DNA from 2 places in the Peribacillus suis genome. Region 2 is predicted to be linked to the other one. Evidence: riboswitches for the same ligand, from Rfam matches in the RefSeq annotation. Region 2 holds a riboswitch; the other holds the start of a gene.

Region 1 (7,604 bases), 170 kb from region 2:
GCTTTCCCATGCTGTTAGGTGGATGTCCAATAACACTTTAGCCTTGATCGTGTTTTGTACATACAGGTTGAAGCTGATGGCTTGGTCGATATGACGTTGACGTGCTGCATTTTGCCTGATGCTTTCCTTTTGGTCCAAATGGAAGCGCGTTTTTTTATAGTATTCATACGTAGTGGGCGTCAATCCAGGCGCTGTCACTTTAAATTTGAAGTTTTTCTTTTCTTCATAAAACTCGATTTCATATAACGGGTCGATGCCATCCGTGGAATGACCGATTTTGGCAGTCGATGAATTGGGGGCGATTGCCATTAAATAGCCGTTTCGTGTACCATACTGCTTTACTTCTTCTTTTAATTCCAACCATTTTGGATCTCTATAGTCACGAAGGTCGAAATACTCCCCCGTTTGCCAATCGGACCCTTCGAAGTATGGGTAGGTTCCTTTTTCCTTGGCCAATTCATTGGATGCTTTAATGGTTAAATAAGCGATTTTCTCATATAAGGTATCGGCGTACTGAACGGCTTCATCGGACTCCCAGTAGATATTTTGCGTCGCCAGTAAATGATGCCACCCGAAAGTTCCTAAGCCGATGGAGCGGTAGCGTTTATTCGAAATGGAAGCTTGCTTGACCGGTAAGGTATTCACGTCAATGACGTTATCGAGCATGCGGATCTGAATCGGGATCAGTCTCTCCAATACATCGCTGTTCACCGCGCGAGGCAGGTTGATGGAAGAAAGGTTACAGACAACGAAATCCCCGCTTTTGCGAACTACGACGACATCGCCATCTTCCGTTTCATATTCGTCGGTGATCGTTGAAGGGCTTAAGTTCTGGGCGATTTCCGTACAAAGGTTAGAACAATAGATCATCCCTTTATGCTTGTTCGGGTTCTTTCTGTTCACTTCGTCCCGGTAGAACATATAGGGTACGCCTTCTTCTAATTGTGAAATCATGATACCTTTCATAATGTCCATCGCTTTGATTTTCTCGAAACTATAGCCTGGAAGTATGCCATTCTCCGCCGCCTCTACAGCAAGGGCGTAATGGTCCCTGAAACTGCCTTCCCCTTTTTTCTCGTCATAAAAATCTTCGAGGGAGAACCCAAGGGTTTGCTTCACGGTATGCGGGTCGAAGAGATACCAATCTTTCCGGTCACGCACGGCTTCCATGAATAAATCGGGGATGCAGACGCCCGTGAAGATGTCATGCGCCTTTAAGCGGTCGTCGCCGTTTTGCGTCTTCAAGTCAAGGAAGCTCATGATGTCCTTATGCCACGCATCCAGATAGATGGCGATTGCGCCTTTACGTTGCCCCAATTGATCGACGCTGACGGCCGTTTGGTTAAAGAGGCGAATCCAGGGAGTCGTGCCTGAACTGTTACCGGAAAAACCGCGGATATCAGAACCAAGCGAACGGATTTTCCCGACATATAGACCAACGCCGCCCCCGAACTTGGAAACTTTTGCGGCATCATAGTTTGATTGATAAATTCCGTCGATGGAATCCTCGATTGCATCGATGAAGCATGAGCTCAATTGCCCGTGTGTCTTTCCGGCATTTGAGAGGGTAGGGGTCGCTACCGTCATATATAGGTTCGACATTGCCCAGTAGGCTTCTTTAACAAGCTGCAGTCGGTGTTCCGTTTTTTCCAGTCTCATGATTTCCATGGCAATGATCATGAAGCGCTCCTGGGGAAGTTCATAGACCTTGTCTTTTTTTGGACGGGCCAAGTAGCGATCATTCAAAAGATAGATTCCGATATATGAAAATAGTTTATCTTTTTCCGGATCGATGACCGAACCCAATTCTTCGATTTCCGTTTTTGTGTAGGAGTCGAGAAGCTCTGCTTTATAAACAGGGTAACGTTGGCCTTCATGCTGCTGAGAGAGTTCTTGAATCAATTCATAGAAAGGTCCATAGTTCCGGCCTTCATAGCCCCGGTTCTTTTGGGCATCACGATACATGGTATTCAATAGTTCCCTTGCGGCGACGAATGTCCAGTCCGGGGCATCGATATCGACACTTTCAAGTGCAAGCTGGATCAACTTTTTCGATGTTTGTTCTTCTGAAGCATCACCATTTCGATCGAGCCATTTAGTAAAACGCTTTTTGAACTTTTCCATATCAAGACGGCCTTCGAAATCCTTGGATAACATGTCCAGCTGGATTGAATTTGTTTCTGTGTCATCTTTTATGGTAGGGTTATATGTTTGAGTCATAAATGTTCCTCCTCTTAAATGTACGCGAATAAAAAAAAACCGCCCAATAAATTGAGCGGATCAAACGATAGGATAAAAGAGCCATGAAAAAATAGCCATTACACTATCGTTTCATCATCTCAATCCCCGAAGAATAAGAAACTTGAAAAAACCAGGCAGGTCTCCTGACTCATGATCATCCTACTTTGAGTCCTTCCCGTATAGAGAGCTATACAGTGGTTTTCTCATTTCGTCACATTTACAGTTGCGGGGACAGTTCCGGGTTCACACCGGATTCCCTTTTCAGCCATCTCTGGCACCTTGGTTAATAATTCTATATATAGTTATTTATGTTGTTATAAAAGTCAATATCTAGTATGTATGCTTATATTATCGTAAGCCATCCATGCTGATAATTCAACATATATATTTGTGAAAAACTGATTCATATCTATTGACAAGGTCGGATAAAGGAAGAGGATGATGAAAGAATATAGGGAGGAATACAAAATTCCATCGCGGAATGTCAGGGTTTTTGTGTTAAAATAAATTGCATAGCAAAACTAGGGATTCTGATTATGAAAAGAAAAATCCCTGCCAAATCATTTAGGAAAAAGGAGAAAAAATCGTGGAAAAAATATTAGTTTTTGGACATAAGAATCCGGATACCGACACTATCTGTTCAGCAATCGCTTATGCTGACCTAAAAAAACAGCTGGGCATCCAAGCTGAACCTGTTCGTCTTGGTGAAGTGAATGGCGAAACACAATATGCGTTGGACCAATTTAAATTCGAAGCACCCCGCCTTGTTGAAAAAGTGGCTGGGGAAGCGGATGGCGTGATTTTAGTCGATCACAACGAACGCCAGCAAAGTGCCGAAGACATCGACCAGGTACGCGTATTGGAAGTCATCGACCATCATCGTATCGCTAATTTCGAAACAAGTGATCCTTTATATTACCGGGCAGAACCAGTTGGCTGCACGGCTACTATTTTAAATAAGATTTATAAAGAAAACGGAATTGAAGTGCCTAAAGCCATTGCAGGACTTATGCTTTCAGCCATCATTTCCGACTCTTTATTATTCAAATCGCCTACTTGCACAGAGCAAGACGTCGCAGCTGCTATGGAATTAGCGGAAATTGCCGGCGTGAATGCTGAAACATATGGCTTGGAGATGCTAAAAGCGGGTGCTGACTTGAGTGACAAAACCATCGATCAGCTCATCACACTTGATGCAAAAGAATTTTCAATGGGAACGGCAAAAGTTGAGATTGCTCAAGTGAATGCTGTTGACCCGAATGAAGTGCTTGCAAAGCAATCAGAAATTGAAGCAGCGATTCATGCAGTTATTGCCGCGAAAGAATTGGATTTATTCTTATTCGTCGTAACGGATATCTTAACGAATGATTCCGTTGCCTTGGCTCTAGGAGCATCAGCGGATGCAGTGGAGAAAGCGTATAACGTAACATTGAATAAGAACATTGCTGTATTGGAAGGCGTCGTATCACGTAAAAAACAAATTGTACCAGTTTTAACAGATATCTTCGCTAAGTAATAAAAAAAGGACCCGATGCCACTTTGAAAGTGTCTTCGAGTCCTTTTTTCAATTCAACGCTTCTTTCTCTTTTTCATACGCAATCACGATAAGCTCTTTGTTTGATTCCTCACGTATTTTGCCTTCAAAGAGTTTTAACTCATTGAGAAGGTCAGGTGATAAATCTGCAGCAGTATAATCCTGTTCGGATGACATGATTTTCCCTCCAATCCAGAGTATCATTCACTCTAGTTTGGCGGTTCAGCAAGAATTTATGCAGGGAAGCCATGCATCCTTTTACTTTTCATATGAGGCGAGGTTCTTTAGCAGCTGAGAACTTTCCTGATCAAGTCCGAGCACTTGAACCGTTTTCCCCTGTACTCTGTATTTTAAGATGACTTTCTCGACGGCGCCTACAGCCGAGGCATCCCATATTTTCGAATTGGAAAAATCAATGATGATGGAATCTGCTTTTTCCTTCGTATCAAACTTCGAAATGAAGTCTTGGACCGATGCAAAAAACACCTGGCCTTTTATTCGATAAGTGATTTGCCGATCCTGGTTGTCCGCTGTTTTCTCGACAGACACTTTTGAAATTTTAGCCGAGAAGAAAATCATACTCAAGAGTACCCCGGCGAATACGCCTTTGGATAAATCATGCGTATAAAGAACAACGATAACCGTTACGATCATGACTATCGCCTCGGTTTTAGGCGTGATACGGAGCCTCTTCAAGGAGGACCAATCAAACGTCCCGATGGAAACCATGATCATGACCGCAACAAGGGCGGCCATCGGAATTTTAATGAGGACATCATTCAATAACACGATCAAGATTAACAAAAAGGCCCCGGCGACGAAAGTGGACAGCCGACCTCGTCCCCCGGATTTGATGTTGATACCGGATTGTCCAATCATTGCACATCCGGCCATCCCGCCGAAGAAACCGGCCACGATGTTCGCTATTCCCTGACCTTTGGCCTCCCGGTTTTTATTGCTATCCGTATCGGTCATTTCGTCAACGATTTGAGCCGTTAGTAAGGATTCAAGCAATCCGACAAACGCTAGGGCAATGGAATAAGGAAAAATGATGGTCAATGTCTCGAATGATAAAGGGATATCCGGAATCAAGAACATGGGAAGAGCCTCGCTTAATTGCCCCATGTCGCCTACGGTCCGTACAGTAGCCCCTGTTGCAACGGCCACGATGGTCATGAAGATGATTGCGACCAGCGGGGAAGGAACGACCTTGGTTATCCGTGGGAATAGGTAGATGATGGCGAGTGAACCAGCTGTCATGACATACATGACCCACGTTTCCCCTTTGAAATGAGTGAGCTGGGCCATGAAGATCATAATGGCCAAAGAATTCACAAAGCCAGTCATAACCGGCTTCGGTATAAACTTCATGAGCTTCCCAATCTTAAAGACGCCCAGTAGAATTTGAAGGATCCCAGTTAATATGGTTGCGGCAAGTAAATAGTTCAAGCCATGATCCTTTACAAGGTCAACCATCACGAGTGCCATCGCCCCGGTCGCCGCTGAAATCATGCCTGGTCTTCCACCAACAAAGGAGATGACGATGGCGATGCAGAAGGAAGCATACAATCCCACCATCGGGTCGACCCCGGCAATGATGGAGAAAGCTATTGCCTCAGGAATTAAGGCCAGGGCAACGACGATTCCGGAAAGTACGTCTCCGCGAACGTTGCAAAACCACTCCTGTTTTAATGTAGATATATTCAAAACGACACTTCCTTTTTCTCTATATAAGTATGGATTGGCTATTGTAACGTACTAGATTATAGCATGACTTCATTATTCTATCTATGGATTCATAATTGAATGGAAATTTCCTTATTTATATCAATTAGGCCAAATAGAAAGATTCAAGTGGGCCACCTTCAACAAAAAAAGACCAGTGATGGTCTTTTTTTGTTGAACTTACGAGTCATAAGTAAATTCCGGTTCCTTACACTGTGGGATGAATGAAATAATACTATGAAAGGGGTGGACTTGATTGCATGAGTATGTAGAAGCATTAGAGAGAGGAGGGGGCATGTCCTGCTTATTCTTCTTTATGTATAATGCTAGATTTACATGCTGTACAGGTAACTTCTTTGTAATGCTTGAAGATGATCTTTCTAAGATCTCTTCTGGTTAACATAGCGAATACATTGTATCGCGTACCACATACACACGTATGTTTGTCTTTTACGATGTGTCTTTCATCCGTTTTGATAGTAGGAAAAAGCATTTTAACCCTCTTTTAAACTAATTTTAGGCGAAAAAAAACCAAGAAAAAAGTAAATCTTGGAAATCTACCCACCGCGACAAAAGCTTGATATGTCTGGTTTGTGGATTTTCACCTTAAATAATCTTAACATAAAAAAGAATCAAATCTATAAATATACAGAAAAACACGATAATGTTTAAAAAAACAGAAGGAGGAAAACGAGGGAATGAATAGATATCCCTAGGACTTAGGGTTTTCGTTTAAGAACTTTTCCCGACAAGATCTGCAGGTGATATCGGAAACCGATTTAAACTTAACCTTCTTCAGGTCTTTTTTCTCGAATATTCCCCGGTAGTTATGAATAATTCCACATTCACAATAACGCTGATCCTTGATGATGTGAACTTTTGCATAATATGTGAAGGTCGGATACATGTTGACACCCCTTGTTAGGTATATATTACTAGGTATATTATACTATTTTATTATAGCTATGTAAAAAATAAATTTCTAAGAAATTGGGCAAAGAAAAGTTCTGTTACAGAGAGGGTCCAACCATCTTGTTGGGTAAGTTTGAATGAAAAAGAAGACACCCGTTAGATGGATCATCTAACGGGTGTCTTCTTTTTGCTAAAGGTCTTCTAATCAATGTGAATGCCGGGCCAACTCCGGGTTGCGATGCAACGCCAAATACAGGACCAGTCCTGCTAACAGCAGCAGGAAGCTGGTCGTTATAAAAACGGCTGAAAATCCATAAAATCCTGCAACCATCCCTCCCATTGCCGGGCCGATGATATTGCCTAAAAAACGGAGACTAGTATTATATCCAAGCACTTCCCCCTGCATGGCAACGGGAGCCTCTTGGCGGATATAGGCAATCCTTACAGGGATAATTCCCCCTATGACTATACCTAATGCAAACCGTACAAATACAAGTTGCCAAAAGTGATTGATGAAAGCTCCAGGCAAATATACGAGTGCTGTGAGGAAAAGAAGGAGCACCAGAATCTTTATATGCCCATGGTGGTCGCCTATCCTGCCCCAGTACCTGGCCATCAATAAGTTTCCGAGACCAGCTGCGGAAAAGGCGATGCCTGAGTAAAAAGCCAGATTAGTAGTTCCGTGCAGTTCCCCGACATATAAAGATAGAATGGGTTGGATGCTGAAATGAGCCACCTGGACAATCGTTGATATGAGCATGACATTCACTAGAATGGGGTTCCGTAAAATGTGCGAGAGGACCTCCCGGCTCGAATACCTGGCTTTTGTTCCTTTTTGTCGCTGAACTTGATATTCCTTGGTTGCGAATACAAGAAGTCCAGAGACGAAAATTGTGATGGAAGTGAACTTAAACGCTGTTGAGTAGCCGAGAGTATCCGCAAGTACGCCGCCAATCAATGGTCCGAAAAGGGAGCCGGTTATATTCCCCGTTTGAAGAGTACCCAAGACCCTTCCGGCAATCTCTTTAGGTGTCTGTGTGGAAATGAAAGCTTGTGACATGGAGATGAAGCCAGTGAATATGCCCATGAACATTCTTAATAAGAACAACTGCAGGACATTTTCTACAAATCCCATCAAGAAAATCGATAGGCCCATACCGAAGGCGCAGGCAATCAGGATTTTCTTTCTACC
Region 2 (7,604 bases):
CGTCCAAGCCGATTTCCTCCTGGATATCAATCCATCTACCAATCTCCTCGTTCACGAATGCTTCATATTGATCAGCCGTCCATTCACCGCGTTTGAATTTCCCGCGGGCCTGTTTAACTTCCGCGGTCTGCGGAAAGCTTCCAATTGTAGTGGTTGGAAGGAAGGGTAGGTTGAAATACTCCTGTTGTTTTTGATAGCGCTGTTTAAATGGCAGGGTACGGCCATGGGTTTGCTGCTTAGCCTGTTCGACAGCGGCTTGCACGTCTTTATGGTTTCTGGCCTTTGAATTCTTTAAGGTCTGCCATGCAGCTTTGTTTGCCGCCACCTTTTCTTCGATTGATTCTAGACCTTCGTTGTGCCCTCTGACCAAAAGCGTGATTTCTTCTAGTTTCTCATCAGCAAAGGCAAGGGCTTCTTTCACTTTGCTGGCCAGTTCTGTCTCGTTTCGAACCGTCACTGGAACGTGTAGCAGGGAGCAGGAAGGTTGAATCCAAATCCGATCTTCGGATACGTGTTTCGTAATGGACTCGACCAACCCGATTTTTTTCGTCAAGTCAGAAAGCCAAATGTTTTTCCCATCAATCACACCGGCCCCAAGTATTTTATCTTTTGGAAAGCCGACTGTTTGAAGATTGCTGAGATTTTTTCCTTTGTCATGGACCAAATCAAGGCCAATTCCTTGAACGGGCAAGTCAATCACTTCTTGGTAGTGCTCTACAGCATCAAAATATGTTTGCAGCATGATGTTCAGGTTGGGGACAGCTTCGTTCAATTTTTCATACAGGTATGTAACAGTTTTCATCTCGTCTTTGGAAAGGGAAGAAACAAGGGAAGGTTCATCAATCTGCACCCACTTCACGCCTTCTTGTTCCAGCTCTCGCAAAATTTTTGTGTATAAAGGCAACAGGCTCAGGATGATGGCCGGAAGATCTTTTTTATCATAGCCTTTTGACAAAGAAATGAATGTGTAAGGTCCGACTATAACCGGCTTCGTATCGATTCCTAGTTTTTCCTTGGCTTCACGGTAAGCGGCAAGCGGCTTGTTTTCTGTCAACGTAAGCTGGGATTGTTTTAGCTCTGGAACGATATAATGATAATTTGTATTGAACCATTTCGTCATTTCAGAAGCGACTTCATCCTTGTTCCCACGGGCCATTGAATAATAAACGGAAAGGGGGACCATGCCGCCTTTATAAGCCGAATAGCGTTCTGGCACCAGGCCGAACATGACGGACATATCGAGCATTTGGTCATATAACGTAAAGTCGTTGACCGGGATGATATTGATGCCTTGATCTCTTTGTTTTTGCAAGTTGCCTAAACGGATCGCTTCCAATTGCGCCGTGAATTCCGTTTCGTTTAATGTTCCAGCCCAATAGGCCTCTAATGTACGTTTCCATTCACGATCCTCACCGATTCGTGGGTACCCTATATTACTACTTTTCAACACATCCATCTCCTTTTAATGAAATAACAACAAAAAAAGCACCCCTAACCGTCAAAAGAGAAAGTTAGAAATGCTCAAATTAAAGGGGCACGAAAATACCCCTTACCATTATAAGGTCCCTAACACTTCCCTATCTCCCGTAGGTTAAAACAGTGTTGTCGAAATAGGCAGGTCTCCTGACTCAGGGAACTCTTACTTAGCGCTAAAAGCCTTCCCAATCCAAAAGGATCAGTGGCATCAAACAAAAGCGCTATACATTCCCATTACAGTGGCGGGACCGTGCCGGAATTACACCGGACTTCCCTTTTAATCCTAAAAACTTAGGAACCTATCTCCACATATGAATTTCATAAAAAACTCCGTCCGGATAAACACGGACACTAAAATTTACAAAATATTATAAAAACTTAACCCATCTTAGCATACCCCGACCAAATGGGTCAACAAGGAAAAAGTCGGGAAATGGGGTCTGACCCCCACCATGTGGCACGAGATCCCATGCTGTATCTATGTTTCCCTAGATGGTGCAGCAGCTGGGAAATAGGGTCTGACCCCTAAAACGAGCATATATTGACTCGCAAAAGAGTATGTATAAGGGAAGTGGGTTGTTTTTGAAATGAGGCGTGGGGGATGACCTTTTATATTTTGATTGTGGGGATTATCTTTTGCATGGTGATGAGCATTCGGACCTTATTTCTTTCTGAGTCGGAGGCAAAGAAGTTTTCTCTTGAAGATATGCTGTGGCTCGGCAATTTATATGCGACATTATTAGTCGGTTTTGCACTGATTTATTTATTATACGAGCTTCAGAATCATTCGGTGATTCTTGATATGGGCAATCGCTTGGATGGGACCTTTTCCGAGCAGCTGAAGACTTCATTTTATTTTAGTGCGATGACGATGTTCTCCGTCGGATACGGGGATATTTCCCCAATCGGCATTGGCCGGATGATCGCGACAATCCAAGCATTCATTGGCTATACGCTTCCTGCGGCATTTGTGATCAGGGCTGTCATCGATTTTGAACAGAAGGAAAGAAAGAACAAGAAATGAAAGTTGTGTTTCTTTCAATTATTGGGTACGCTTACCATGATGAAAGAAATGGAGGGTTTAGAATGACGGTCAAAATTGGAGAAAAAGCACCAGACTTTCAACTGCCAGCAAACAACGGAGAACAAGTTACCCTATCAGGATTCAAGGGTAAACACGTTGTATTATATTTTTACCCAAAAGACATGACACCCGGTTGCACGACGGAGGCTTGTGATTTCCGTGATGCTATTGAACAATTCGAAGAGCTTGATGCTGTCATCATAGGCATTAGCCCGGACCCGGTAACACGTCATGAAAAATTCATTGAAAAACATGGGTTGCCTTTCCTGTTGCTTGCTGATGAAAAGCAAGAAGCCGCTGAATTATATGGCGTATGGAAATTGAAAAAGAACTTCGGTAAGGAATACATGGGCATTGAGCGTTCGACTTTCCTGATTGATAAGGAAGGAATGATCGTTAAAGAATGGCGTAAAGTCAAAGTAAAGGGCCACGTCGAAGAAGCGTTGGAAACTCTTCGCGACCTAGAAAAATAAGGTACAGGCTAATGAAGGATGAGCGACTTACCAAGCTTGCCAAGCAGCTGATTCATCATTCACTGAGGCTGCAGGCGAAAGAGCGGGTCTTGATCCGTGGGCCTGTTGCAGCAAAGGCCCTATTGAAGGAACTGATTGACGAAGCCTATAGAATGGGGGCCTATCCTTATGCGGAACTTGAAGATGACGAAATTACCAGTCATCTGCTAAAAGGGAATGTTAAGGAACAGCTCGATACCTTATCGAAATGGAATTATAAGAAATACGAAGATGTGGATGCAGTCATCATCATATCGGGCGATGGAAACGAAGGGCGAGGAGTGAGTGTCCCTCATGAGAGATATCGCCTTCAGGAGGATGCCATGAAAACGTCCACCATGTTCTTCGTCAATAACCGGCGCTGGGTGCTACTGAATTATCCGACCATTGGTTCTGCAAAAAAATCCGGCATGAGTCTTGAGCAGTATGAAGATTTCTTGTTAAACGTGTGCACACTGGATTATCACAAAATGGAAAAGTCCATGAAGCCTCTAAAGGATTTGATGGATCAAACGGATCAAGTCCGGATCATATCGCCGGGGACTGACCTGGCTTTTTCCATTAAAAATATCCCCGCTGTCATTTGCGCTGGTAAAAACAATCTTCCAGATGGTGAAGTGTTCACGGCACCGGTAAAAGACAGTGTCAATGGCACGATTTCCTTCAATACTGCTTCCGCCTATCAAGGAGAGGTATTTGAGGGGATAACCCTTACATTTAAAAAGGGAAAAATCATGAAAGCTTCTTCCAATCAGTCGGACCAAATGAATCGTTTGCTCGATATGGATGAAGGGTCCCGGTACATCGGGGAATTCGCCCTGGGAATCAATCCGTATATCATGGAACCGATGGGTGATATCCTATTCGATGAGAAGATTAGTGGTAGCCTCCATCTTGCCACTGGTCAAGCTTACCAAGAGGCCGATAATGGAAATCAATCATCGTCTCATTGGGACATGGTCTTGATCCAGCGACCCGAATATGGCGGCGGAGCGATCTACTTTGATGATATACTGGTTCGTAAGGACGGTTTATTCGTGCCACGGGAATTATGCGAATTGAATCCAAATCAATTAAAATAAAGCCCTTTTTAATAGGGAGAGGCGTTTGTCCAACTCAAATAGAGGACCCCTGAATATGATTTAGTAAGGGAATACCTCCTCATAGAAAGTTGCGCGGGACATTCAGTGCCCGTGTTTTTTTATGTAAAGAAAAGGAGAGATAATCATGTTAGTATTTTCAACAATCATTCCGAATGAAGACATTCAAAAGAAGATGGCACGAGCATTTCCCGATTTGACATTCATTTATCAAGAAACTTGGGCGGATGAAAAGCTCCAAGAGGCCGAAGTTCTTATTACATATGGAGAAGATTTAACCGATGAAATCATTGAAGAGGCAGTGAACGTGAAATGGATCATGGTCATGAGTGCCGGATTGGAGTTAATGCCTTTTGCCGCCATTGAGAAACGCGGAATCATGGTGACCAACGCTAGGGGCATCCATAAAATCCCGATGGCTGAATATACAATCGGCATGCTTTTACAGTATGAAAAGAAATTAAAACAACTAATTGAGAATGAAGCGGGAGAAATCTGGGACCGGAAGATAGAAGTAGGTGAGTTGAATGGAAAAACGATGCTTATCCTAGGAACGGGGGCAATTGGAGGGGAAGTGGCACGTCTTGCCAAGGCTTTTAGAATGACGACCCTCGGAGTGAATCGTAGTGGGAAAGCTGTCGAACACATCGATCATCTATACGCCCTTACGGAGCTTGAGAGAGCATTGCCTAAAGCGGATTATATCGTAAGCGTCTTGCCTAGTACGGATGAAACGAAGGATTTGTTAAAGAAAGAACATTTTAAGGCAATGAAACGTACAGCCGTCTTCGTGAATATAGGAAGAGGAGATCTGTTCAAGGAAGACGTGCTCATAGAGGCCATGCAGGAGCATGAACTCGCTCGTGTGATACTGGATGTATTCGAACCTGAACCGCTAGTGAAGGGCCACCCATTCTGGAATATGGAGCAGGTCACGGTAACCCCGCACCTATCAAGCAAAAGCGGCGAATATTTACCAAGGACCTTTTCAATCTTTGAGGAAAACATGAAAGTCTACCTAAAAGACGGAAAGGATTTCATTAATATCATCGACCCTAAAAAGGGATACTAGGACCAACTAGAAAAACAGGAAATAATTAAATGAATGAGGAATAAACTAAGGGTGTAGATATATTGACAAAGCTTGCTTATGGGGAGTACACTATTTATAAACATTACAATGTAATAATTCATACTTAATTAGAAAAAGAGGTGGATGACGGTGTCTGAAGTTCAGTTGAAAGAAGCGTTGGATTCCCTTAAAGATACCGGTGTAAGAATAACTCCTCAACGCCATGCAATTCTTGAGTATTTGATAGACTCCATGTCGCATCCTACTGCTGATGATATTTATAAAGCGTTAGAAGGCAAGTTTCCGAATATGAGTGTGGCTACGGTTTATAACAACCTGCGTGTGTTTCGTGAAGTGGGATTGGTCAAAGAGCTTACCTATGGCGATTCGTCAGCTAGATTTGATTTCGTAACAACGAATCATTATCATGTTATCTGCGAAAGCTGTGGTAAAATCGTCGACTTCGATTATCCTGCATTGGATGAGGTCGAACACTTTGCAGCACAGGTCACCGGATTCAACGTAAGTCACCATCGGATGGAAATCTATGGGGAATGCACGGATTGTGCAAAGAAAGAAGCGCATTAAAAAAAGTTCCGCCACTTGGTTGGAACTTTTTTTGTTGCAAAAGCACTGTAACTAAAATCCATTCCATTCAGTCGTTCAGGCTTTTGCGATTATATTTTTCGTCGAACTCTTCGCCTTCCAGCTTTTTATCAAGGGTCAGCGTTTCATTGCAATGCATACATATATCGACCCTACCTAATATTTTCGTAGGCTTCCCACAGTTCGGGCAGATAACCTGTACCGACTTTGTGGACAGCATCCCAATCCAAAAGTAAACGCCCGTGCTTGCGATAATGAATAGAAGTCCAAGACCCATGAAGAGCGTCATGACGATAGGGTGCGACTTAAAGAATAGACCGATATACATCACGATAAAGCCAACGAAGATCAAACTTAAAGCAAACGTACGGATTTTATTGATTTTGCTAGAATATTTAGCCATGTTAGACCCTCCTAAAATATAACTTTAACTATAACATAAACTAAGGTTGGAACAAAAAAGAAATAAAGGATACAAATGACTTATGGTTGACCCGAGGAAAAATAGGAAGGAACATCTAGGCTCAGAAAACAGGATTTTTGAAGAGAATTGTCGAATGTAAAAAGAAAAATGGTTTTGGAGGAATTTATAATGGAAGATATCCTTCGCCCGATTTATCAAGAGCGAGCAAGTTTGAAGTCCACACTAGGGATTTTGTTAATAGAAAAAAGGGAGCACAACAGCCCCATCACAGATACGTTTGATTATGTCCTATTTGTCATCGTGGATGATGCAGAGGAACCTGTATTTTTAAAGCACTATACCTATCAAGATAAGAAAGCGGCTTTACATGTTGTAAAAGAAGAGCAAGTCAAGGAATGGATTTTATTAGGGTCGAATCGAAAAGTCGTGGATTGGATTTATAATGGGAAGATTTTATTCGACCGAAATGAATACCTGGAGCATTTAAAAACCGAGATCCGTGAGTTTCCCTTCTATGGAAGAAAGCTGAAGATGGGAATGGAATTTGCCAAGTTAATTCGTAGGTATAGGGATGGAAAAGACTTTTTTGAGAATGGCCATTATCTGGATGCCTATAACCATATTGTTCACTCGCTACATCATCTAGCCCGATTGGAAATAATAGAACAAGGTTTTCATCCAGAGGTGACGGTTTGGAATCAAGTGAAGCAAATGGAACCTGAAATATATAAGTTGTACGAAGAACTGATAAGCAGTGAAGAAACCCTGGAGAAAAGGTTGGAGCTTCTTTTTCTAGCTAGTGAGTTCCTTATTTATTCCCGTACCAATGCCGGTTCTCAACACCTACTGGAAATAATGAATGCTAGAGAAGGATCTTGGACCATAGCGGAGTTAATGGAGCATCCAGAACTAAGTTATTATTCAATCGATCTAGGCGTTCTTTTAGAATACTTAATTGAAAAGAAAGTAGTGGATACCATTAGAGTCGAGACCAAAGGGCACGATGTTTATCACCGATTTTATAAAGTTTAAAAAAATATACTAAAAAATCATTTTTAGTATTGACCAATAATAATATAGGTGTTATATTAATACATGTCGCTGCGGGACATCAGCTTTCGCAGCTTCAACGAAGCTTTACGAAATAAAAAAACATCAAAAAACATGTTGACAACTTAGATGAAAACATGATAAGATGTATAAGTCGCTTACGAAGTAAACGACAACGAAATTGCTCTTTGAAAACTGAACAAAACAAAGCGCCAACGTAAATTTTGAGTGAGCACACACTATAAAAAAAGCAAAATGAGCAAGTCAAACATTTCTTCGG

Evidence for each region. Region 2 has a riboswitch for cobalamin ahead of metE (5-methyltetrahydropteroyltriglutamate--homocysteine S-methyltransferase). Riboswitches for the same ligand answer to the same signal wherever they lie in the genome.
Region 1: it holds a riboswitch for cobalamin, as region 2 does, so the genes downstream of both, AC503W_RS04450 (ribonucleoside-diphosphate reductase subunit alpha) here and metE (5-methyltetrahydropteroyltriglutamate--homocysteine S-methyltransferase) in region 2, are expected to answer to the same signal.

Annotation. Positions count from the first base shown of each region.
Region 1 covers NZ_CM182019.1:905,061-912,664, forward strand. Annotated here, with positions in the region: gene AC503W_RS04450 (ribonucleoside-diphosphate reductase subunit alpha) at 1-2,220, opposite strand, end outside; cobalamin riboswitch at 2,358-2,539, opposite strand; gene AC503W_RS04455 (manganese-dependent inorganic pyrophosphatase) at 2,828-3,757, shown strand; gene AC503W_RS04460 (hypothetical protein) at 3,806-3,952, opposite strand; gene AC503W_RS04465 (SulP family inorganic anion transporter) at 4,034-5,482, opposite strand; gene AC503W_RS04470 (hypothetical protein) at 5,805-5,993, opposite strand; gene AC503W_RS04475 (MFS transporter) at 6,618-7,604, opposite strand, start outside.
Region 2 covers NZ_CM182019.1:731,404-739,007, forward strand. Annotated here, with positions in the region: gene metE (5-methyltetrahydropteroyltriglutamate--homocysteine S-methyltransferase) at 1-1,456, opposite strand, end outside; cobalamin riboswitch at 1,597-1,794, opposite strand; gene AC503W_RS03525 (potassium channel family protein) at 2,078-2,500, shown strand; gene bcp (thioredoxin-dependent thiol peroxidase) at 2,563-3,033, shown strand; gene AC503W_RS03535 (aminopeptidase) at 3,045-4,154, shown strand; gene AC503W_RS03540 (D-2-hydroxyacid dehydrogenase) at 4,300-5,244, shown strand; gene perR (peroxide-responsive transcriptional repressor PerR) at 5,389-5,832, shown strand; gene AC503W_RS03550 (YgzB family protein) at 5,900-6,253, opposite strand; gene AC503W_RS03555 (nucleotidyltransferase-like protein) at 6,443-7,306, shown strand; rRNA gene AC503W_RS03560 (16S ribosomal RNA) at 7,598-7,604, shown strand, end outside.